DNA from 2 places in the Sulfitobacter sp. BSw21498 genome. Region 1 is predicted to be linked to the other one. Evidence: riboswitches for the same ligand, from Rfam matches in the RefSeq annotation. Region 1 holds a riboswitch; the other holds the start of a gene.
What was found. Region 1 has a riboswitch for cobalamin ahead of E5180_RS14245 (energy-coupling factor ABC transporter permease). Riboswitches for the same ligand answer to the same signal wherever they lie in the genome.
Positions count from the first base shown of each region.

Region 2: linked by a shared signal. The riboswitch ahead of bluB (5,6-dimethylbenzimidazole synthase) and the one ahead of E5180_RS14245 (energy-coupling factor ABC transporter permease) in region 1 are both predicted to bind cobalamin.

Region 1 covers NZ_CP040753.1:2,950,734-2,961,642, forward strand. Annotated here, with positions in the region: gene E5180_RS14205 (phosphoserine transaminase) at 1-790, opposite strand, end outside; gene E5180_RS14210 (glycosyltransferase family 4 protein) at 984-2,270, shown strand; gene E5180_RS14215 (sugar transferase) at 2,489-3,169, shown strand; gene E5180_RS14220 (glycosyltransferase family 2 protein) at 3,172-4,143, shown strand; gene E5180_RS14225 (NodZ family protein) at 4,140-5,096, opposite strand; gene E5180_RS14230 (heavy metal translocating P-type ATPase) at 5,284-7,740, shown strand; gene cueR (Cu(I)-responsive transcriptional regulator) at 7,761-8,147, shown strand; gene cobF (precorrin-6A synthase (deacetylating)) at 8,157-8,909, opposite strand; gene E5180_RS14245 (energy-coupling factor ABC transporter permease) at 8,968-9,651, opposite strand; cobalamin riboswitch at 9,724-9,939, opposite strand; gene cobA (uroporphyrinogen-III C-methyltransferase) at 9,966-10,682, opposite strand; gene E5180_RS14255 (cobyrinate a,c-diamide synthase) at 10,679-10,909, opposite strand, start outside.
Region 2 covers NZ_CP040753.1:1,892,639-1,903,547, reverse strand. Annotated here, with positions in the region: gene E5180_RS09245 (BCCT family transporter) at 1-70, opposite strand, end outside; gene E5180_RS09240 (hypothetical protein) at 468-1,199, shown strand; cobalamin riboswitch at 1,235-1,412, shown strand; gene bluB (5,6-dimethylbenzimidazole synthase) at 1,463-2,143, shown strand; gene E5180_RS09230 (hypothetical protein) at 2,371-3,369, shown strand; tRNA gene E5180_RS09225 (tRNA-Thr) at 3,559-3,633, opposite strand; gene E5180_RS09220 (hypothetical protein) at 3,718-3,918, shown strand; gene murA (UDP-N-acetylglucosamine 1-carboxyvinyltransferase) at 3,922-5,190, shown strand; gene E5180_RS09210 (DUF2948 family protein) at 5,187-5,657, shown strand; gene hisD (histidinol dehydrogenase) at 5,739-7,040, shown strand; gene E5180_RS09200 (UPF0262 family protein) at 7,135-7,614, shown strand; gene E5180_RS09195 (arsenate-mycothiol transferase ArsC) at 7,615-8,079, shown strand; gene E5180_RS09190 (hypothetical protein) at 8,118-8,477, opposite strand; gene E5180_RS09185 (porin) at 8,633-9,727, opposite strand; gene lepA (translation elongation factor 4) at 10,083-10,909, shown strand, end outside.

The sequences.
Region 1 (10,909 bases):
ATTTCGCCCAATCCAAGGCCAGCAGATAATCTTCAACGCAGAGCATGGAAGGCGTGTTGATTGTCTCGCCTTTGAAAATACCTTCGATCAGCTTGCCACCTTTGGTCAGGCGGAAAATCTTAGGAAGTGGCCATGCAGGCGTATAGCTTTCAAGCCGTTCGACAGCCCGAGGGCTGAGGATCAGCATCCCGTGCGCGGCTTCGCCACCCAGAACTTTCTGCCAGCTGAATGTTGTCACATCCAGTTTGTCCCAGGGCAAATCCATTGCGAAAGCAGCGGACGTTGCATCGCACAAGGTCAATCCCTTGCGGTCGGATGGGATGACATCGCCGGTTGGAACGCGCACGCCAGAGGTAGTCCCATTCCAAGTGAAGCATACATCATGGTCATAGTTTAACGCCGACATATCGACAATTTGTCCGTAATCAGCTGTATGTACCGTGTGCTCTATCTTGAGCTGTTTTACGGCATCCGTAACCCAGCCCGCGCCAAATGATTCCCATGCGACCATTTCTGCAGGGCGCTCGCCAAGCAGTGACCACATCGCCATTTCATACGCACCGGTGTCGGAAGCGGGAACGATGCCAATTTTATAGTCAGCAGGTACGCCTAGAATTTCACGGGTGGTTTCAATTGCTTCAAACAATTTTGCCTTGCCGGGCGCTGCGCGGTGGCTGCGTCCCAATGGCGCGCTCGCAAGCTTCGCCAGGTCATAAGCAGGGGGTTTGGCACACGGGCCAGAAGAAAAACGCGGATTCGTAGGCCGCGAGGTCGGTGTCGTAATAGCCATTTAGCTACCCTTTCAGATAAGCGCCCTTCGTTGGGGAAGGGTGTCCCACTGACTTGGATACGCGGCGATCAGGGTGGCTACAAGTCCTCAAATATCGCCAGTTTGACGCAAATGCAGGATAAATGGACGATGCGGGTGTCTTTGTTTCCGATAGGCGGCGCCCCCCGGGCTGTTTAGCGGCCGAATTAATCAATTGTTCATTCCCTTGTGTCAAACCGAGGGGAGCTATGATTCCCTTGTTGAAAGACGTATGACCAAACCGCCCTTGCGCCATATCCTAATCGTCGTTGAAAACCTGCCCGTCCCGCTTGACCGGCGGGTCTGGCTGGAAGCAACAACGTTGGTCAAGGCCGGGTACCAGGTTTCGATCATTTCGCCCACGGGGCAGGGATGGATCGAGGCATTCGAAATTCGGGAAGGCGTGCGCATTTACCGGTATCCCGCTGTTTTAGAGGGTAGTGGGGGGGCTGTTTCCTACGTGAAAGAGTATTCCAGCGCACTTTTGCACTGGTTCCGCTTGGCGCGAAAAATTTGGCGAGAAAACCCTTTTCAGGCAATTCACGGCTGTAACCCTCCGGACCTGATCTGCCTGCTGGCGCTGTGGTTTCGACGCAAAGGCGTGGCATACGTCTTTGACCAACACGACGTGTGCCCTGAACTATATATCGTGAAGTTTCAGAAGCGGGGAATTGGCTATTGGCTCATGCGTCGATTTGAACGGCTCAGCTACCGCATCGCATCGATCATCATCTCGCCAAATGTCAGCTTTCACAACATTGCCGTCGGGCGAGGGCGCAAGAATACGGAGGATATCTTTGTCGTCCGGTCGGCCCCCGACCTCGCGGATTTTAAGCCGGAGCCAGGGACCAAATCCCATCAAAACCTTGCAAAAACACAGCTTGGCTATGTGGGCGTAATCGGACAGCAAGAGGGCATGGAGCACATGGTTTCGGCAGCCCATCATCTTGTCACCGTATTGGGCGAAACCGATATTCACTTCCTAATTATCGGTTTTGGGCCGTCGCTGGCCGAGATGACGCAGCAGATCACTAAGCTTAAGCTTGAAGATTACTTTACGTTTACTGGTGCCTTATACGGGCCTGCGCTAGTCGGCGCGTTGAATGTCATCGATATTGGCCTCGCACCTGACCCGCACAATGCAATGAACGATATTTCGACCATGAATAAGGTGGTCGAATATATGGCGCTGGGCAAACCTGTAGTGCAATTTGATTTGACTGAAGGGCGGCGAACCGCAGGGGGGGCATCGCTGTACGCAGAAAATAATGATCCAGTGATTTTTGCGCAGTGTATCAAAACCCTTGTCAGCGATCCGGCACGCAGGCGTGAAATGGGCCAAATTGGCAAAGATAGGGTGGCTTGCACATTGGCATGGTCATTCTCTGAACCGCAATTGCTTGCTGCATATGCGCATTTGGCGGCTAAGCGAGAGGGTGAAGGTCGGACCATAGCGCCGTAGGTGCTCCTCCCAAAAATGTTTTTCAGATCTGCGTAGCATCGAAGAATTGCCAACAGTCTCTGTTTTCCTGACAGCGTGTCTCGTTCGAGCGGCGGTGAACCGTTCTTTCTACGTAATAGCTCAAATTGAATAGTTATTCTTAACTCAGCAGTAAGCCTGCCCTCATACGCTTTGATGCATCGACTTTTCCATGGCCCACGCCGAAGAAGGAGTTTCGGATGTATCAACCTACTATACTTCAAAAACAGCGTGATGTTCATATGCAAACCAGACCGCACCTATATGTGCGGTCGGACCTATATCGCCGCTACGGAAAACGCTGCTTTGACCTTTTTTTATGTATGCTGCTGTTCCCGATCGCTTTTGCTATGATCGCGTTCCTGGCGTGCTTAGTCGCGGGATCTGGGCTTGACCCATTCTTTACGCAGGAACGTGTCGGCAGAAATGGGCGGATCTTTCGCATGTGGAAGCTGCGCACCATGCGGCCTCATGACCCAGACTTCCTTAGCGATTATTTGGCGAAAAATCCCGCGGCGCAATCTGAATGGCGGCGTAGTCACAAACTGTGCCTTGATCCCAGAGTGACGCAACTGGGGCGCTTCTTGCGCTGTACATCGCTGGATGAACTTCCTCAAATTTTGAACGTGCTCAGCGGCGATATGAGTCTGGTTGGCCCGCGACCCATGCTGGTGTCTCAACAAGTGTTGTATCGTGGAAAAAGCTATTACCGTCTGCGACCGGGGATCAGTGGGAACTGGCAGGTTTCCTCACGAAATAGATCAAAATTTGTGGACCGCGCTCGTTTTGACGAGCAGTATTTTGCATCACTCTCAATGAAACAAGACTTACGAATACTAAAAGCAACAGCGGGCGTGGTATTTCGCGCAACGGGATGCTGACGATGGCGCAGGCCGGCGCAGCGTCTTTGGCGAGCTCTCCGGCCACGCTAACCGTGGTCATAATCAGCTTTAATACGCGCATCATGACGTTGAAGGCGCTCGAAACGTTGTACCAACATACCCACACAACGCGTTTTGACTGCGTCGTCTTGGATAACGCGTCTTCAGATGGTTCTGCGGATGCAATTGCTTCTGCGTTTCCGAAGGTACAGCTGATTCGAGCGCCGCAGAACCTTGGCTTTGCGCGTGGCAATAACTTGGCTGCGCTAGATTGCGCATCTGACTACGTGCTTTTGCTCAACCCCGATACGGAATTGCAGGACGAGGCGATTGATCGCCTCATCGACTTTGCGCGACTTTATCCGAAGGCTGGCATCTGGGGCGGCCGGACTGTTTTTGCGAACGGCGCGTTGAACATCGCGTCATGCTGGGCACGGCCCACATTGGCAAGCCTGTTCTTCAAGGCGACGGGGTTTAGCGCAGCTTTGACGAAGAACAGGTTTTTTAACCCTGAAGCTTATGGTGGCTGGGCGCGCGACACCGTGCGGCAGGTGGACATCGTCGTCGGATGCTTCATGCTGATTGAAACTTCGCTTTGGCACCGGCTGGGCGGGTTCAGCACCAAGTATTTCATGTATGGCGAGGATGCCGATCTGTGTCTGCGCGCGCGGGCCTTCGGGTACCACCCGATGATCACACCAAGCGCGCAGATCGTACATCATGTTGGAGCCTCCACATCGCGCACAGAGGCAAAGGCCATTGCAGTCATGACATCGCGCGCATCATTGATCCGCGATCACTGGCCCAAATCGCAAAGGGGCGCGGGGATCTTCTTCATGTGGCTTTGGTCTGCGACGCGGTATCTGGCCACGCGGCCCTTAATAGCGTCGAACAGGGCCGACAGGCGGGCGCGGGCAGCGCATTGGGCGGCGGTTTGGACCGCGCGGAACCTTTGGTTGCAGGGGTATGATTAGGCATAGCGCTGTAAAAGGTCCTTCGCCCACAGCCGTACTGAAAAGCGTTCGACATCATGGGTATGTACCTTTGAAAAACACCCCAAACAGGCGGATGTCACAGAGAAGGTAGATCGGTGCGAATAGATGAGATGATCGCAGCGCGACAGCTGCCACATGTCGATCAAAGCATTCTCTGCTTCGCGTTGCTGATCGCAGGTTGTATCTGGCCCGTGCAGGCGATGGCCCGAAGGGTCCAGTCGTTTCGGGTGGGTCATTACCTTGTCGAATTCGCATGTCAGACGTTGCTCGATCTGCGCGTTGTCCGTGGCGAGAAAGATGGTCGCATCCGGCTGGCATTGCTTTAGCCGTCGCAACGTCGCCAACACGGGTCGAAGCGGGATTTTACGATCCGTAAACCTGATGTGCACGCCGATGCTGGGCCTCTTTGTTGTGGGGCGCATCTGCGACAGCGCCCTGCGCACCCGCGCGTTAGGGGTAAAGTAGCGCCCGAGGTAGTCGGCCAGAATTTCACGCTCCCCCCTGTTGGCAAAGCGAGGGTCACGGCGCAAGTGATGCTGCATGCGTGCCAGCTTGGGCAGGTAGGACCAGTAGACTGCTGTTTCCTGTGGGTGGTCTAGCCGCTTTAAGTCAACACATAGCCTGCGATACCCCCAGGGGTTTGAATGGGATTGGGGCATATAGGCGTCGATCATATCTTGCGGTTGGCAATGCAGTTTGCCGGTCCAGATTGCGGGGCATATGTCTGTATGGTCTTCAACGTTTTCACCCGTGATCGGGGATTGAAACAGAAGTGGATAGGCGTTTTCGCCAAGCGGAGCATAGCAGCCATCGCGCCAGTCGATCACGGGTGTGCGCCCCGATAAGTCAGCGTAAACCAAGCCCGAAACTGCAGACAGTATGCGGTTCCCCAACCCGCCTTTGCCTTTGATAACCAATGTTTTTGTTGTCATCCGTCGATACGCACCCTCCGTATGTCGCTTTGCAGTGAAGATCGGGCCTATCCATTTCGAAATCGTTAAATGCCCCGCGGAAAAACCGCTTATTGTGGACAAGATGAATTAAATTTGACTTCACAGCTTGACCTTCCATTGACTGGAATCCCTATCTGAGGGGCAAGACACCCTGAGGAGACAGAGAATGGGCGATGTAGTTGCGATCAATTTTGAGATAAGCGGCATGAATTGCGCCTCTTGCGTGGGGCGGGTCGAGGCGGCGCTAGGCCGTGTCGATGGTGTGCAGGACGCGCGCGTTAACCTTGCCTCTGAAACGGCAGCATTGCAGGTGACATCGGGGTTTGACCCCAAGGCTGTTGTTGCTGCACTGGACACCGCGGGGTACCCTGCCACCGTGCAAACACGGCGCTATGCCATCGAAAACATGTCCTGCGCGTCCTGCGTCGGCCGGGTCGAACGCGCCTTGGCTGCGGTGCCCGGCGTTGTCGACGTCTCTGTCAATCTGGCCCGCGAAGAAGCCGTGGTGCACATTTTGACCGCGGACGCGGACACCGCAATTGTGCAGGCGGCGCAAGTCGCCGGCTACCCTGCCACCCCCGTCAAAGACGCCTCGATGACGTCACCGCCCGACCGCAAGATGGAAGAAGCCGCGCATCTGAAACGCATGACGCTTTTGGCCGCAGCGCTGACCTTGCCGGTGTTTGTGCTGGAAATGGGCGGGCATATGATCCCCGCGTTTCATCATTGGGTGATGACCACACTTGGCCAGCAGCTCAGCTGGTCGATCCAGTTCGTTCTGACCACCATCGTGCTGGCGTGGCCCGGGCGGCGCTTCTTTGTCACCGGTGTTCCGGCGCTGTTAAAACGCACGCCTGACATGAATTCGCTGGTCGTTCTGGGTGCCACAGCGGCTTGGGGCTTTTCGACCGTCGCGTTGTTTGCGCCGCAGGTGCTGCCCGCTGGTGCACAGGCTGTCTATTTCGAGGCCGCAGCGATGATTGTCACGTTGATCCTGCTGGGGCGCACGCTTGAAGCACGCGCCAAGGGCCAGACAGGCCAAGCCATTCGAAAACTGATCGGTCTGCGCCCTAAAACCGCGCGGGTAGAGCGTGACGGGCAGGTGGCCGGGATAGAGATTGACGAGATTGTCGTCGGGGATCTGATCCATGTGCGTCCGGGTGAAAAGATTGCGGTGGACGGGACCGTCACCAGCGGCACGTCGTTTGTGGACGAAAGCATGATCACTGGCGAACCTATACCGGTGGAAAAAGAAGCGGATACAAACGTTGTCGGCGGAACGGTAAACGGCACTGGCGCTTTGGTCTACCGCGCGACCCATGTGGGTGCGGATACGACCTTGTCGCAAATCGTTCGCATGGTCGAAGATGCCCAAGGCGCGAAGCTGCCCGTTCAGGATATGGTCAACCGCATCACCATGTGGTTCGTCCCCGCGGTCATGGCGATTGCGGCAGCGACTTTCCTTATCTGGCTGGCCGTCGGGCCGCAGCCATCGTTGGGGTTCGCGCTGGTGGCCAGTGTTGCCGTGCTGATTATTGCCTGCCCTTGTGCGATGGGGCTGGCAACGCCGACCTCTATCATGGTCGGCACGGGACGAGGTGCCGAGCTGGGCGTGCTGTTTCGCAAGGGGGATGCGCTGCAGACCTTGGCAGAGGTGGATACCATCGCGCTCGACAAGACAGGGACGCTGACCGCCGGACGCCCGGAGGTGACCGATCTGGACGTCTTCAACGGTTGGACCCGGTCCGATGCCTTGCGTCTTGTCGCCTCTGTCGAGGCCAAGTCAGAGCACCCAATCGCCACAGCGATCATCCGCCATGCCGAGGCAGAGGGGCTGTCGCTGGCGCAGGTCACATCCTTTACGTCCCAGACGGGCCACGGCGTTCGCGCCGAGGTCGAAGGCCATAGCGTGCTGGTCGGGGCGGACAGGTTTATGACCCTCGAAGGGGTCTCTCTTGCGGCAGCAGAGGGGCGGTCGGCGGCATGGGGTGCCGACGGCAAGACGCCGCTGTTCGCCGCTGTTGACGGGGAACTGGTTGCGATGATCGGTGTTGCCGACCCGATCAAAGAGACAACACCCAAAGCGCTCAAGGCGTTGCACGACGCGGGGCTGAAAATCGCCATGATCACCGGTGACAACAAGGCAACGGCACAGGCAATCGCGCGCACATTGGGGATCGACACTGTGGTCGCCGAAGTCCTGCCCGAAGGCAAAGTCGCAGCGCTTCAGAAGCTGCAAGAGGCAGGGCACAAGGTCGCCTTTGTCGGGGATGGCATCAATGACGCGCCCGCGCTGGCCGGTGTCGACGTGGGCATTGCCATTGGCACCGGCACCGATGTCGCGATTGAAGCAGCCGACGTGGTGTTGATGTCGGGCGATCTGCAAGGTGTGGTCAACGCGCTGCACATCAGCCAGCACACAATGCGCAATATCCGTCAGAACCTGTTCTGGGCCTTTGGATATAACGTGCTGCTGATCCCTGTCGCTGCAGGCATTCTGTATCCGCTGTTCGGTGTGCTGTTGTCGCCGGTGCTTGCCGCTGCTGCGATGGCACTCTCAAGCGTGTTTGTCCTGTTTAACGCGCTGCGCCTGCGGTGGGTCGCCGCGGCTGCAACGGCCTAATGAAAGCAAAGGAAATGTCTATGAACATCGGTGACGTGTCGAAACGCGCGGGCCTGCCTGCCAAGACCATTCGCTATTACGAAGACATCGGGCTGATCACGCCAGCGCGGGACACCAACGGCTATCGCAGCTTTTGTGACAGTGACGTGCATAAGCTGACCTTTCTGGCGCGCGCACGCACCTTGGGGTTTACGATAGAAAACTGTCGCGACCTGCTGGCGCTTTGGGACAATCAGGACCGCGCGAGCGCGGATGTCCGTGCCATCGCACAGCAACATCTGGCGCAGATCGAAAGCAAGATCGCGGACTTGCAGGATATTCGTCATACGTTGACGCATCTGGTGCATGAATGCGCCGGCGACGATCGCCCCGATTGCCCGATCTTGCAGCGGCTCGAAGAGCTTTAGCCAAAGCCTCTAGCGGCGCAGCAGGTAGATATCCATGATCCACCCATGCGCCGCGCGGGCCTCTGCGCGTGTCGCTATGATCCGGTCGCGGACCTGATCCAGCGGCCCCGCGATGCGCCGCTCATTGGGCATCCCGGCATAAGCGGTCCACCAGATGTGGAAACCGCCGTCCTGTGGCAGCACCTCGAACGCGCAGGTCCCGTCAAGCATGACGGCGATGGTATCGACGCCCTCGGGCCAGCCGTGATCGCGCAGCTGCCGTCCGGTGGTGATCATGACGGGGTTGCCGATGGTGTTCAGCGCGATCGCATGGCCCGCCGTCAATACCTGCAGCGATGTGATGCCGGGCACAACATCGACGCTAAGCGGCACCACCTTTTGCAGACGCTCTGCAATGCGCAGCGTGCTGTCATACAACGACGGATCGCCCCACACCAGAAAACCCACGCGCCCGCCTTGGGGCAGTGCGCGCTGCATTTCGGCCAGCCAGACCTGCGCAATGGCATCGTGCCAATCGTGCACGCCGGCCTGATAGTCGGGGTTGTCCGCGTCGCGTTTTGGCAGCGTGAATTCATGAATATCCGGCCCGCCCGCGTGCAGCACCTGCGCGCAAATCTCGTGGCGTAGACCGGCCAGATCATCCTTGCCCGCGCCCTTGGACGGGATCAAGATCACGTCACAGGCATTCAGCGCGTCGATGGCCTGCAAGGTAAGGTGTTTGGGGTTGCCGGACCCGATGCCGATCAGTGAAAGCGTAAACATCTTATGGCTCCGGAAGTGTGACGCGACCCGAAGGGAAGGGGCCGCGTCTGGTCTTGGGTTATTCAGCGGCGGATTGGGTCAGACGCTTGGTGAACACTGCGCTGCCTGCAACATCACGCAGGGTCTTGGCTGCGGCGAGCACGGCCAGATCGACCAGCGGCTCGATCAGGATGACCATCATATAAGCCCCGCCAAAGCTGACGACAGCGGCGATGTTGCTCGCGGCAAAACCCTGACCATAGATCGCCCAGAACGCAACCCAGCCCACAACGCCCGCCTGAAACGCTGTCGACAGCTTCAGCGCTTGGACATAGGTCAGGTCAACATAGGCGGTGTTGGGCGCGATGATCCGTTTGGCCAGCGCCGATACCATGAACAGCGGCACCAGCAGCGTGGTGACGTTCATTGTGTATTGCGGCAGATCGATGGGGGCAAAGAACATGCCCTGCGCCAGCAGACCTAGCGCCAGACCGGCAGCAGCAGGGGCCACGCCGAACAGCAAAAACAGGGTCGATCCAAGGATCAGGTGCACTTCGCTCACGCCCACGGGGAAATGCGGGAAGAGTTGAAAAAAGACAAAGGTCAACGCGGTGGCAACGATGGCCCCGCCGGCAAAAGGCACGACGCCTTTTTCACGGACAGAGTCCATCGCGGTTTTCGCGGTATACGCCGCAGCACCGGCAGCGGTGCCATAGGACAGGACCAGCTTTGCGCCGGTCACGACTTCGGGTTCGATATGCATGTTCAGGTCTCCTTGCCGTCTTCCCCGACGGCATGATGTGAAAGCCGCCCCGAAAGGCAGCCAGTTGGATCGGGGATCATCCCCTTGACGGCAGGTCTCCTGACTTTGTGCGTCCATGCGCGCCGCGCCTTCCCAGGCTGATTGGCCCAGTGGCAATGCGGGTTGCTCTTCACTTACAGGTGCGGGGGCAGTTCCGGATTAGGCACCTTTGCGTTGGCACCGCACCGTATTCCCTTTTCACCCCGTTTGCCCAAAAGCGCACGGGGAACCGTCCAGATTAGGTGGTCATTTTCAGGCCGGTTTTGTCAAGCGGTCTATTCGCTCAGCGGTCCGTATAGGATGAGAGCAGGCGCTGACGTTGCGGGATCCAGCGGCAGATTGGCAAGGCTTTCAACAGTGTGCCGGCTCAGCTTTTGATCGGGGGTCGATACCGCCTCGGCCAGCAGGGCAGGGGTCGATCCGGGCAGACCAGCCTCGATCAACCGCGCGGCGAAACCGGCAAAGGTGCGGCGGCCCATATAGACGACCGTGGTTGCTGTGGGGTCGGCCAGCGCCGCCATGTTCAGATCGTCCGGCAAAGCCCCCGATTCCCCGTGGCCGGTGATGAACTGCACCCGCCGCGCGGTCAGCCGCCGTGTCAGCGGGATCATCGCCGCCGCCGCCGCAGAAGACGCCGCCGTCACACCGGGGATGATTTCAAAGCTGACACCGGCCTCTTTCAGCGCGGTGAGCTCTTCCTCAAGCCGTCCAAACACGCCCGCGTCGCCGCTTTTGAGCCGCACAACCCGCGCGCCGGTCAGCGCATGTTCGACCAGCAGGCGGCTGACATGATCCTGTTTCGGCGACTGGCGGCCCGCGCGTTTGCCAACCCCGATCAAATCCGCCTCGACCGAGACATGTTCAAGGATCGGACCCGCCGACAGATCGTCGAACAGCACGACTTCGGCCTCTTGCAACCGCTTCACCGCCTTGACGGTCAGCAGCTCGGGGTCACCGGGACCAGAGGAAACGAAAGACACAAAACCCGTCATGATGCCCCCGCGATCAGGTGAAAGAACGTACCCGTGGCATGGCCGCGCCGCGATCCGGTTTCAGGCACTTCGGCACCATTGGCATCGACCACTCGCGCCAGCGGTGTATCGGGCTGCGACAGGATGGTGGAATAGTGGAACTCATGACCGCGCAACCGTGCACCTGCGTCATATCCGGGGCCGGGTTCGTTCAGGGTGGCCAGCCGGTAGCCCAAATGCATCTTGCG
Region 2 (10,909 bases), 1.1 Mb from region 1:
CGTAATCGGTATCGATTACGGCAGCGGCCCCGTCGGGTGTCGGGATACCCGGCGACGTTTCATCCGTCATGAGATGCACTCCATTCTAAAGTATATGCGACCGAACATAGCGCAACTCCGACAAAACAGCCACCGTTGCGGGTCGGATTAAGCAAGTGAATATCATGGCTTAGGTTCTGAAAGCAGGCTTGACGGCTCGGAAGGGGGTCATGGGGTATACGTTTTTACCCCGATTTACCGCGAATCCCCTGTTTGGGTGCCAGACGTTCGCGGCGGGCGGTCTGACGTGTCGCGCCGCCAAATCCCGTCTGAACGAAGGGGGCAACCGCACGGCGGGATAGCCCTCTATCCCAAAAGATACCGCCCCCTATCCGTCGATGCCCCCGACCCACCTGCTTGCGCAAATGAAAGCGCAGCCGTCAGCGGTCACGATAGGTCCATGACAATTTTTCATCATGGGGGATGACATGAAAGTTACACACACACTGCCAATTCTTGCCACGGCCGCACTGATGGCCGCCACCGCTGCCAGCGCTGATAGTTTCAGCCTCTCGGGGGCCCGGTCGGCCATGCAAAGCGATATTTCGTTTAACGCCATGCAATCCGCGGGACAGGGGCAGATCAAACTGCGCCACAAGGTCCAGCCCAAAGCGCAGGCTCGTACCCCCACCATCAGCAGCCGCAGCCGTTCCTTTCAGGCGTTCAGCGGTGTCAGCACTGCGGCTGACCTCAAAAGCCTCATTGCTTGGGCCGAGGCCGGCCCCAAAGGGTACGACGCCGTGCAGTACGGGGCCAAGCGCCTGCCGCCGCAGCGCCCGACACAGATGACCATCGGCGAAATCTATCGCTGGATCGACCGCACACCCGGACAGCAACACGCCATTGGGCGGTATCAGTTCATACCTGCCACCTTGCGCAGCCTTGTGCGTCAGGCAGGGCTCAGCAAAAACGACCGCTTTACGCCAAAGCTGCAGGACGGGCTGGCGGATATTCTCTTGGCTGATGCAGGGTTCGTGTCCTTCAAGAAGGGCGAGATCAGCCGCCACCGCTTTATGGAAAACCTTGCGCGTATCTGGGCCGGGTTTCCCACTGCTAGCGGGCGGTCCTATTATCACGGCTATGCCGGCAATAAGGCGGTCATTTCATGGAACGAGTTTGACGCCGTCATGAGAAAGATTTTCGCGACCAAACGCAGTTGATCCCGCGATAGGGCTTGTTCCGGGCGGATAGCCGTGGCCCAATAGGACGGTCTGGTGTCCGCGTGGCGGAAGAATCGGGAAGCGGGTGAAAGTCCTGCACGTGCCCAACGCTGTAATGGGGATGGTTTGCGCCTAGGCCACTGGAGATATCCGGGAAGGCGTGCAGACCAGACGACCCTAAGTCAGAAGACCGGCCAGACAGTACAGCTTGCCCCGCGTGGACAGCGGGATAGGCGAAGAAATGTATTGTTGGGGAATGAACAATGCCGATATCGTCCGCGCTGGCACCCGCCGCGCCTTTCTCAGATGCTGAACGCGACGCCGTGTACAAGGCAATCTTTACCCGCCGTGATGTGCGCGATCAGTTCTTGCCCGATCCCGTTGCAGACGATGTCCTGCACCGAATTTTGACCGCCGCGCACCACGCGCCCTCGGTCGGCCTGTCACAACCGTGGAATTTCATCGTGATCCGCGACCAGCAGGCGCGCGATCAGGTCTGGCAGGCCTTCAACACCGCAAACGAGGAAGCCGCCCAGATGTTCGAGGGGGATCGGCAGACGACCTACCGGTCGCTCAAGCTCGAAGGCATACGCAAGGCTCCCGTCAATATATGCGTGACCTGTGATCGCAGCCGCGGCGGCAAGGTGGTACTGGGCCGCACCCACAATCAAAGTATGGACCTTTATAGCACCGTCTGCGCGATCCAGAACCTTTGGCTTGCCGCGCGCGCCGAAGGCATCGGCATGGGGTGGGTCAGCGTGTTCCACGATGCGGATTTGCGCAGCTTGCTGGGTATCCCCGACCGCATAGAGATCGTCGGCTACCTGTGTCTGGGGCACGTCGACGAGATGTATCAAACGCCCGAGCTTGAGGTGAAGGGCTGGAGCAAGCGGCTCCCCGTGGGCGAAATGATCTTTGACGGCAAATGGCAGGGTGACCCCTAGGCGGGTATTCCCCCTGTGTCATGGGACACGTCGAATATTTGAGCAACTGGCGGAACTTTGCCGGTTCCATGACGTTCCCCCTCTGAAGCCTGCGTATGTCGCGCGGGCGCTAACAGAGGATTATTTCTAATGGGCGGTATCATTTATCTCGTAGGTCTTGTGGTTGTTGTCATGGCGGTTCTTTCGCTCATCGGCCTAGCGTAATTCAATGCCGGGGAGGCAATTACATGAATACGACACTTACTGACAAAACACCCGACGGATCATATGTCGACTGGCCTGCAATTTTCGCAGGTACCGTTGTCGCTGTGGCCATTGGCCTGTTGCTGACCAGCTTTGGCGCGGCGCTTGGCCTGTCGTCGATCACGCTGGACGGGACAGACAATTCTTCCACACTTGAACTGGTGCTGACGGCGCTGTGGCTGGTGATCACGCTGATCGCGTCTTACCTAGCAGGGGGCTATATCGCTGGCCGTATGCGCCGCCGTGTTGAAAGCGCGACGGAAGACGAAGTGACTGCACGTGACGGCATCAATGGTCTGGTTGTTTGGGGCCTCGGGTCGGTTATCACTGCCGTTATGCTGTCCACTGCCTTTACATTTGCCGCCAACACCGCAGGCAATGTTGCTGCTGGTGCAGGCAAAGCAGCCGGTACTGTTGTGGAAGCTGCGGGCTCTGCCGTGGGCGGTGCTGCAGCCGGTCTGGCTGATGCTGCTGGTGCGGCGATTCCGGACGAGGCAAAGAATGATCCGACCGACTATCTGTCGAACCAGCTTTTGCGTCCAAATCAGGTTAACCCGACCACCGCTGATCCAGAAGAGCTGGCACAGCAGACAGCCAGCATCATGGCAAATGTCTACCGCACGGGTGAAGTGAGCGAAGAGGATCGGACCTATCTTGCCGGTGCCGTCGCTGCACGTACCGATCTGACACAAGCACAGGCGAAGAAACGTGTCGATACGGTCGTGACCGAAGCGCAGGAAGCGCGCCAGAAGGCCGAAGAGGCAATCGCCGCAGCCAAGGCCGAAGCCGAGCAAGCTGCTGAAGCGGCGAAAGAAGCTGCAATCGATGCAGCTCAGGCGGCCCGTAACGCGGCCATTCTGGCAGCCTTCGTTCTGGCTGCTGCGTCGTTGATCGCCGGTGTCGCATCGGTTGCAGGGTCTGTCCACGGTGGCCGTCACCGCGACCAAGGCCGCTTGTTTGCCGGTCTGACATACCGCGGTTAATCCGCATAACGTGGAAATTGAGACCCCGTCTGCGCAAGTGGTCGGGGTTTTTTTATTCCAGCGGCGATTCGCGAGAGTGTGCACGGCATGGATCAGTAGCCGGTCAGCGGAACGCCGATCAGATGGGCAACTCAGCTGCGAAAGCTGAGCAGAGGCAAAGGCAATAAGATATGATCATTCAGGGGGATCTGGTGCTGAAGGGGAGGATTGAACTCCCGACCTCGTCATTACCAATGACGCGCTCTACCACTGAGCTACTCCAGCACTGTGGGCGGGTGATTAGCCCCATTCGCAATATGGTGCAAGCGTAATCTGGACCATATCGGTTCGCTACGCTAGACAATCGACATGTCAAAGGATACCGCCCCTCAAAAGCCGCCAAAACCCAATGAATTGCGGGAAGACAGGCTAAAGGCCGCGCTGAAAGCCAATATGGGCCGACGCAAGGCACAAGCGCGTGCGCGCAACGACAAAACCCAAAGCGACGACGCGCAGAATGATAGCACGCAGACAGATAACGGCCCGACCGGCCAAAGCAAGGAAGGCTGAAGGATGGATTCTATTGTGGTCAAAGGCGGCGGTGAGCTGTCCGGACAAATTCCGATTGCGGGGGCCAAGAACGCCTGTCTGACGTTGATGCCCGCGACCCTTCTGTCCGAAGAGCCGCTGACGCTGACCAACGCGCCGCGCCTGTCCGATATTCGCACGATGACCGAATTGCTGCGGTCCCTGGGCGCAGAGGTGACGTCGATGCAGGACGGTCAGGTTCTGGCGATGTCATGCCACGGAGAGATCAACACACGCGCCGAATATGACATCGTGCGCAAGATGCGGGCGTCGAACCTTGTGCTTGGCCCGCTGTTGGCCCGCGAAGGGCACGCGCAGGTGTCATTGCCCGGGGGGTGCGCGATCGGTGCGCGTCCGATGGACATTCACACTGATGGTCTTGCGCTGATGGGCGCTGAAATCGACCTGCGCGACGGGTATCTGCATGCCAAGGCGCAAGGCGGGGCCTTGAAAGGTGCGGTTATCGACTTTCCGTTTGCCTCTGTCGGGGCCACAGAAAACATCATGATGGCTGCGACGTTGGCCAAGGGGACGACGGTGATCAACAACGCCGCCCGCGAGCCCGAGATCGTGGACCTTGCCGACTGCCTGCGCGCTATGGGCGCACAGATTGACGGCGACGGCACCAGCCGGATCGAGATTCAGGGCGTGGACCGTCTGCATGGTGCCACCCACCGGGTTGTGACCGACCGGATCGAACTGGGCACCTATATGCTTGCCCCCGCGATGTGCGGCGGCGAAGTCGAACTGCTTGGCGGGCGCATCAACCTGCTATCGGCCTTTTGTGAAAAGCTGGATGCCGCAGGGATCGATGTGACCGAGACCGACAAGGGACTCAAGGTCGCGCGGCGCAATGGTGTAATCAGCGCAGTTGATGTGACGACCGAACCTTTCCCGGGCTTTCCAACCGACCTGCAGGCGCAGATGATGGCGCTGCTCTGTACGGCGGACGGCACTTCGGTGCTGGAAGAGAAAATCTTTGAGAACCGCTTTATGCACGCGCCGGAGCTGATCCGCATGGGGGCAAATATTGAAGTCCATGGTGGCACCGCGACTGTTCATGGCGTCAAAAAGTTGAAAGGTGCGCCGGTGATGGCGACCGATTTGCGGGCGTCGATCTCGTTGATCCTTGCCGGTATGGCCGCCGAAGGTGAAACACGCGTCAGCCGCGTTTATCATCTGGATCGCGGGTACGAACATGTGGTGGCAAAACTGCGCGGCGTGGGCGCAAATATTGAACGGATCAAAGAATGACCGAAGATGCACGTTTCGAAGACGGGCGCGAAGCCCCGCTGAACCTCGGCGCGTTGGACGTCGAAGACCTCAAGGTGATCTCGTCGCTGGCGCAGGATGCTGTGTTTCCGGGGTCGGAAATGCGTTGGCTGCAAAAGGAAGGGCGCTTTGCCTTGCTGCTGAACCGCGTTCGCTGGGAGGACGCCGGCAAGTCGCGTCACGTCCCTGAGCGGGTGCAAACCATTTTGATGTTCAGCAACGTGCAGCGCGTCTCAAGCCAGGGCGTGAACAAGGGCGATGCGGATACCATCCTGTCGCTGTTGCAGATCGAATTCACCGAAACCGACGCGCCATCGGGTGACGTGCTGCTGACCCTTGCAGGGGATGGCGTGATTCGTCTGACCGTCGAAGCGCTGGATGTGACGTTGAAAGATGTGACGCGCCCCTATGCGGCCCCGTCACGCAAGCTTCCGGAACATCCGGCCTAAGCGTTCTTTCTTGTCCCTCGTCGCGCAGCCTGACTGTGCGACGATTCTTCAAAGCCCATTGCGCCGCGCAAAGGACATCCGATGCCCCAATTCCTTGACTTTGATCAGCCCGATTTTGAACAGGCGTTTACAGCACTGCTGTCGGCCAAACGCGAAGACAGTCCCGATGTGGACGACACGGTCGCCGACATTATCTCGCAGGTTCGCGCGTCGGGTGATGTCGCTGTGATCGCACTGACCAAGAAATTCGACCGTATCGCCCTGACGCCCGAGACCCTGCGCATCACGGTAGCCGAAGTTGACGCAGCCGTCGCCGAAGTATCGACCGAGGACCGCGCCGCGCTTGAGCTTGCCGCCGCGCGTATCCGCGCCTACCACGCGCGCCAATTGCCCGAGGATGCCGAATGGCAAGACGACACGGGTGCAACGCTCGGCTGGCGGTGGAGCGCGGTTTCTGCCGCAGGGCTTTATGTGCCGGGCGGTCTGGCGAGCTATCCGTCCTCTGTTTTGATGAATGCGATCCCTGCCAAGGTTGCGGGCGTCGAACGGCTTGCGATGGTTGTGCCCACGCCGGATGGGGTTTTGAACCCGCTGGTGCTGTTGGCCGCACGGCTGGCGGGCGTCGATGAAATCTACCGCATCGGCGGGGCGCAGGCGGTGGCCGCGCTGGCCTATGGGACCGACACGATCCCGCCCGTCGACAAGATCACCGGCCCCGGCAACGCCTATGTTGCTGCCGCGAAACGGCGGGTGTTCGGCAAGGTTGGCATCGATATGATCGCGGGGCCGTCAGAAATTCTTGTGATCGCGGATGGGGATAATGACGCCGATTGGATCGCACTTGATCTGCTCAGCCAGGCCGAGCACGATGAAAGCGCCCAGTCGATCCTGATCACCACAGACCCCGCTTTTGGCCGTGCTGTATCGGATGCCGTAGATGCCCGACTGGAAACGCTGGAACGGCGCGCGATTGCGGGCACCAGCTGGCGCGAGAACGGGGCGATTATCACCGTGCCGGATGTGGCGACGGCAGCAAAGCTGAGCAACCGTATCGCGCCTGAGCACCTTGAACTTTGCGTCGCGGATGTGGATGCGCTGAGCGCGAAAATCACCCATGCGGGCGCAATCTTCCTTGGGCAGTGGACGCCAGAAGCGATTGGCGATTACGTTGGCGGGCCGAACCATGTGCTGCCCACGGCACGCTCTGCACGGTTTTCCAGCGGGCTGTCCGTGCTGGATTTCATGAAGCGGACGACTTTGGCGCGGATGACACCGGATGCGTTGCGCGCCATTGGCCCGTCGGCAGAACGACTGGCGCGATCCGAAAGCCTCGAGGCACACGGATTGTCGGTTACCGCGCGGTTGCGCAAATTGAACGACTGACGCAACGGCCCCATGTTCGGTCTGCCGATGCCAATTGTAGAACCCCGCCGCCCGGTCTAAGGTCGGCGGGATTGACACTAAATGAGACGTCCCCATGTCCCGGATCACGCATATTGCGCTTGACGACGCGAACCTGCCCCCACCCACGCCCGAGATAGAACAAGAGCGCAAGGTCGCGATGTTTGACCTGCTGGAGGATAACGTTTTTACCCTGCCAGTGCGCGACGACCGTCCTGTGCCACAGGGGCCGTACCATCTGGGACTGTCGATCCGTGACAAACGGCTGGTGTTTGATGTGAACACTGAAACCGCTGAAAAGGCGGCAGAATTCCATCTGTCGCTGGGGCCATTCCGGCAGGTCGTCAAAGACTACTTCCAGATTTGCGAATCCTACTTTGAGGCCGTCAAGAAATCAGCGCCAGCACAGATCGAGACCATCGACATGGCGCGGCGTGGGATTCACAACGAAGGCTCTCGGGTGCTGCAAGAACGGCTTGAAGGCAAGGCCGAGATCGACACCGACACGGCTCGCCGCCTGTTCACCTTGATCTGCGTTCTGCACTACGGCGGCTAGATGACCCAGAAACTGCCCCAATCGGTGCTGTTTTGCTGCGATCACAACGCGGTGCGGTCGCCTATGGCCGAAGGGTTGATGAAAAAGTTCTACGGCACGGGCACCTATGTGCAATCCGTCGGCGTGATGAACGACCTCGAGATCGACGGTTTTTCGATCGCCGTGTGCCAAGAACTGGACGTTGAACTGTCGCGCCATCGGTCGCGCAGCTTTGACGAGATGGAGAATTGGGGCGATGATCTAAGCTCGTTTGACCTGATCATCGCGCTGAGCCCTGCCAGCCAGCGCCGCGCGCTGGAGCTGACACGCTTTTATCATCTGACGGTGGAATATTGGCCAATTCTTGATCCGACGGGCTTGGGTGAAACCCGTGACGCCAAGATAGAACAGTATCGGGCGGCCCGCGATCAGATCAAGGATCGCCTGATCGATCGTTTCGGCCCGGCAACGCGCACAAAGCCCTAGGGCAGGGGGCGTCCCCCTGCCGCCGGAGCGTTAAATATTCAGGTGGCGCTGCACAGGGTCGATGCGGTCTGCCCGTAGGCTTTCCAGACGGCCCAGAAATCATTGTCGCTTTTGCTGTCCGACTGGCGCGCCTCTTGCAGGGTGTGCGGGTCGTCGAATACGCGCGCACCGCGGCGTTGATCGGAGGAGGAAAGCTCTCTGTCGGCGACGGCCTGAATGCATCCGCAGCGTGCGACGCTGGCCTGTTTGCGACCCGACTGCAAGCATGCGGAATTAATCGGCCCCGTGGCAAAGAGCACAGCGCCCCGGCCCGGCCCGCCGCTGGGGTTATAGCCGCGCGGTCCACCGCAAGCGGCCAGCGTGCCAACAACACAGAAAATCGTGAAAAGTCGTACCATCGTTTTGCCTCATCTCTTGGACGCCGGGTTGATCCCGAGGCTGCCCTAACTGCTGCTGGCATTTATGCCGTAAAACTGCAGGTTGGGCAATTCACGATTGATGATGCAAACGGAAATGCCTTTGCCCGAAGGGATCGGGCAAAGGCGAATCTTGCTTAGAACTTCCAGCGTGCGCCGACGAAGGTCACGTCCAGATCCTGATAGGAGGCCGACGAGTCGTCGAAGTCATAGCTGCGGTGTGTCGCGTAAAGTTCGGTGTTATACGCATCAAGACGCTGCACAACGGCGACACCAACCGAAGACGTGCTGGAGCCTGCGACGACAAAGTCGTTGCCGTTGTAGTAATCAACCGAGAAGGATGTCGCGCCCGCGGCGATGTAATCGCGCGTGATGCCTGCTTTAATGTAAGCATAATCTGCGTCACCCGCGACTTTGCGGCCAGCGGAAACGGCAAGGTTCAGACCGGTTGGTTGGTGCAGAACAGCGGCGGAGCCCATGACCAGATCATTGGTGGTGTCACGGAACGAATAGCCCAGACGTGCGTCGACCGAATAGTCGCCGTAGTCTTGAACGTAGCGTGTGCCAACATCGTAATAGTCGTTGTCATTGCCCGAGCTCAGGACTTCTTGACCGTAGGATACGGAGGCAGAGAAGCCGTTGAAGACTGGGGTGTCATAGCGGACGCGGAAACGACGGCTGCCATCAAACGACCCGTTGGTGTCCCCGATTGCGACGGACGACAGGGTGCCGTCTGCAAAACGCAGCAGCTGGCTGCCCGCGATGTCGCTGATGCCCACATAGGCTGCAACGCCGGTACGCGAGAAGTCGGCTTCGGCGGAACCGTCAGTCGACGTGCTGCCTTGACCAAACGAGAAAATGCCCGCGTTTGGCGTGCGGTAGGTCAGGTCCAGCTTGCGCAGCTCGGTGCGGTGGTAGTCGACGTCCAGGCTGTCGTCGGAACCGTTGATGGCGGAAGACCCGGTCAGGCCAAGGCCCGCTTCGAAGGTCAGGCGCAATTCAGAGCCGTTTTGCAGCGCTTGGGTCATGGTCAGGCCGACGCGGCTGTTGGAGTTATCGTTGTCGATAAACGTGGTGTTTGTATCGACGCCGTCGTCAACGCTCAGAACGCCAAAGTTCAGCTGGCCGTAAACGTCCCAGACGGGGCCTTCTTGGGCCTGAGCCAACGCGGGAAGCGACGCCAAGCCAAGAGCTGCAACGGTCACTGTTCCAAGAGGGTGTTTCATCTTCATCTCAAAATTCCTTATTCGCCCGATCTGCGAGGGTGCAGATCATTTGAGAAGGTTCCTCTAACAGGAAGCTGAGGGCGGTAAAGCTGTAAGGCAGCCATACTAAACGCCTGTGTTGCATCCTTGCGTGGGGCGCGGGTACCGCCCGGTACTGCAAACTGCCTTGCTACATTGGCCCGAACGGCGGTATGCGGAATTTGCATGCCAGATGCCCGCGAAAAAATCGCATCCCCCCTTTGACAGCCGCGATCAGAATGCAGGTAAATCCGCCGATGAGTCTCAGCTGCCCCAAGGATCAACGGGAACAGGCGATCCAGCCCATTGACCAGCGCATGAATCCGCACCATATCGTTGATCCATGATACCACTTTCACATATCCGCAATTTCTCCATCGTCGCGCACATCGATCATGGCAAATCCACGCTCGCCGATCGCCTGATCCAAGAGACGAACACCGTTTCCCTGCGCGATATGAAGGCGCAGATGCTCGACTCGATGGATATCGAGCGCGAGCGCGGGATCACGATCAAGGCCCAGACAGTGCGGATCAATTACACCGCCAAGAATGGCGAGGAATACGTCCTCAACTTGATCGATACCCCCGGTCACGTCGATTTTGCCTACGAGGTTTCGCGGTCCATGCGCGCGGTCGAAGGATCGCTGCTGGTTGTCGATAGTACCCAAGGCGTAGAGGCGCAGACGCTGGCCAACGTCTATCATGCGATTGACGCGGATCATGACATCGTGCCGGTTCTCAACAAGATCGACCTGCCCGCATCAGACTGCGACCGTGTTGCCGAACAGATCGAAGACGTGATCGGCATCGATGCCTCCGAAGCGATCCGTGTCTCGGCCAAGACGGGTCAGGGCATTGTCGAAACGCTCGAAGCCATCGTGCACAAGCTGCCCGCGCCTAAGGGCACGCAGGACGCGCCCCTAAAGGCGATGCTGGTGGATTCGTGGTACGACAGCTATCTGGGTGTGATCGTTCTGGTGCGGATTATGGATGGCCAGCTGAAAAAGGGCGACCGTATCCGCATGATGCAGAACGGGTCGGTGCACCATGTTGAGCGCATCGGCGTTTTCCGCCCCGCCATGACCGAGATTGACAGCCTCAACCCCGGTGAAATCGGGTTCCTGACCGCGTCGATCAAACAGGTGCGTGACACGCGGGTCGGCGATAC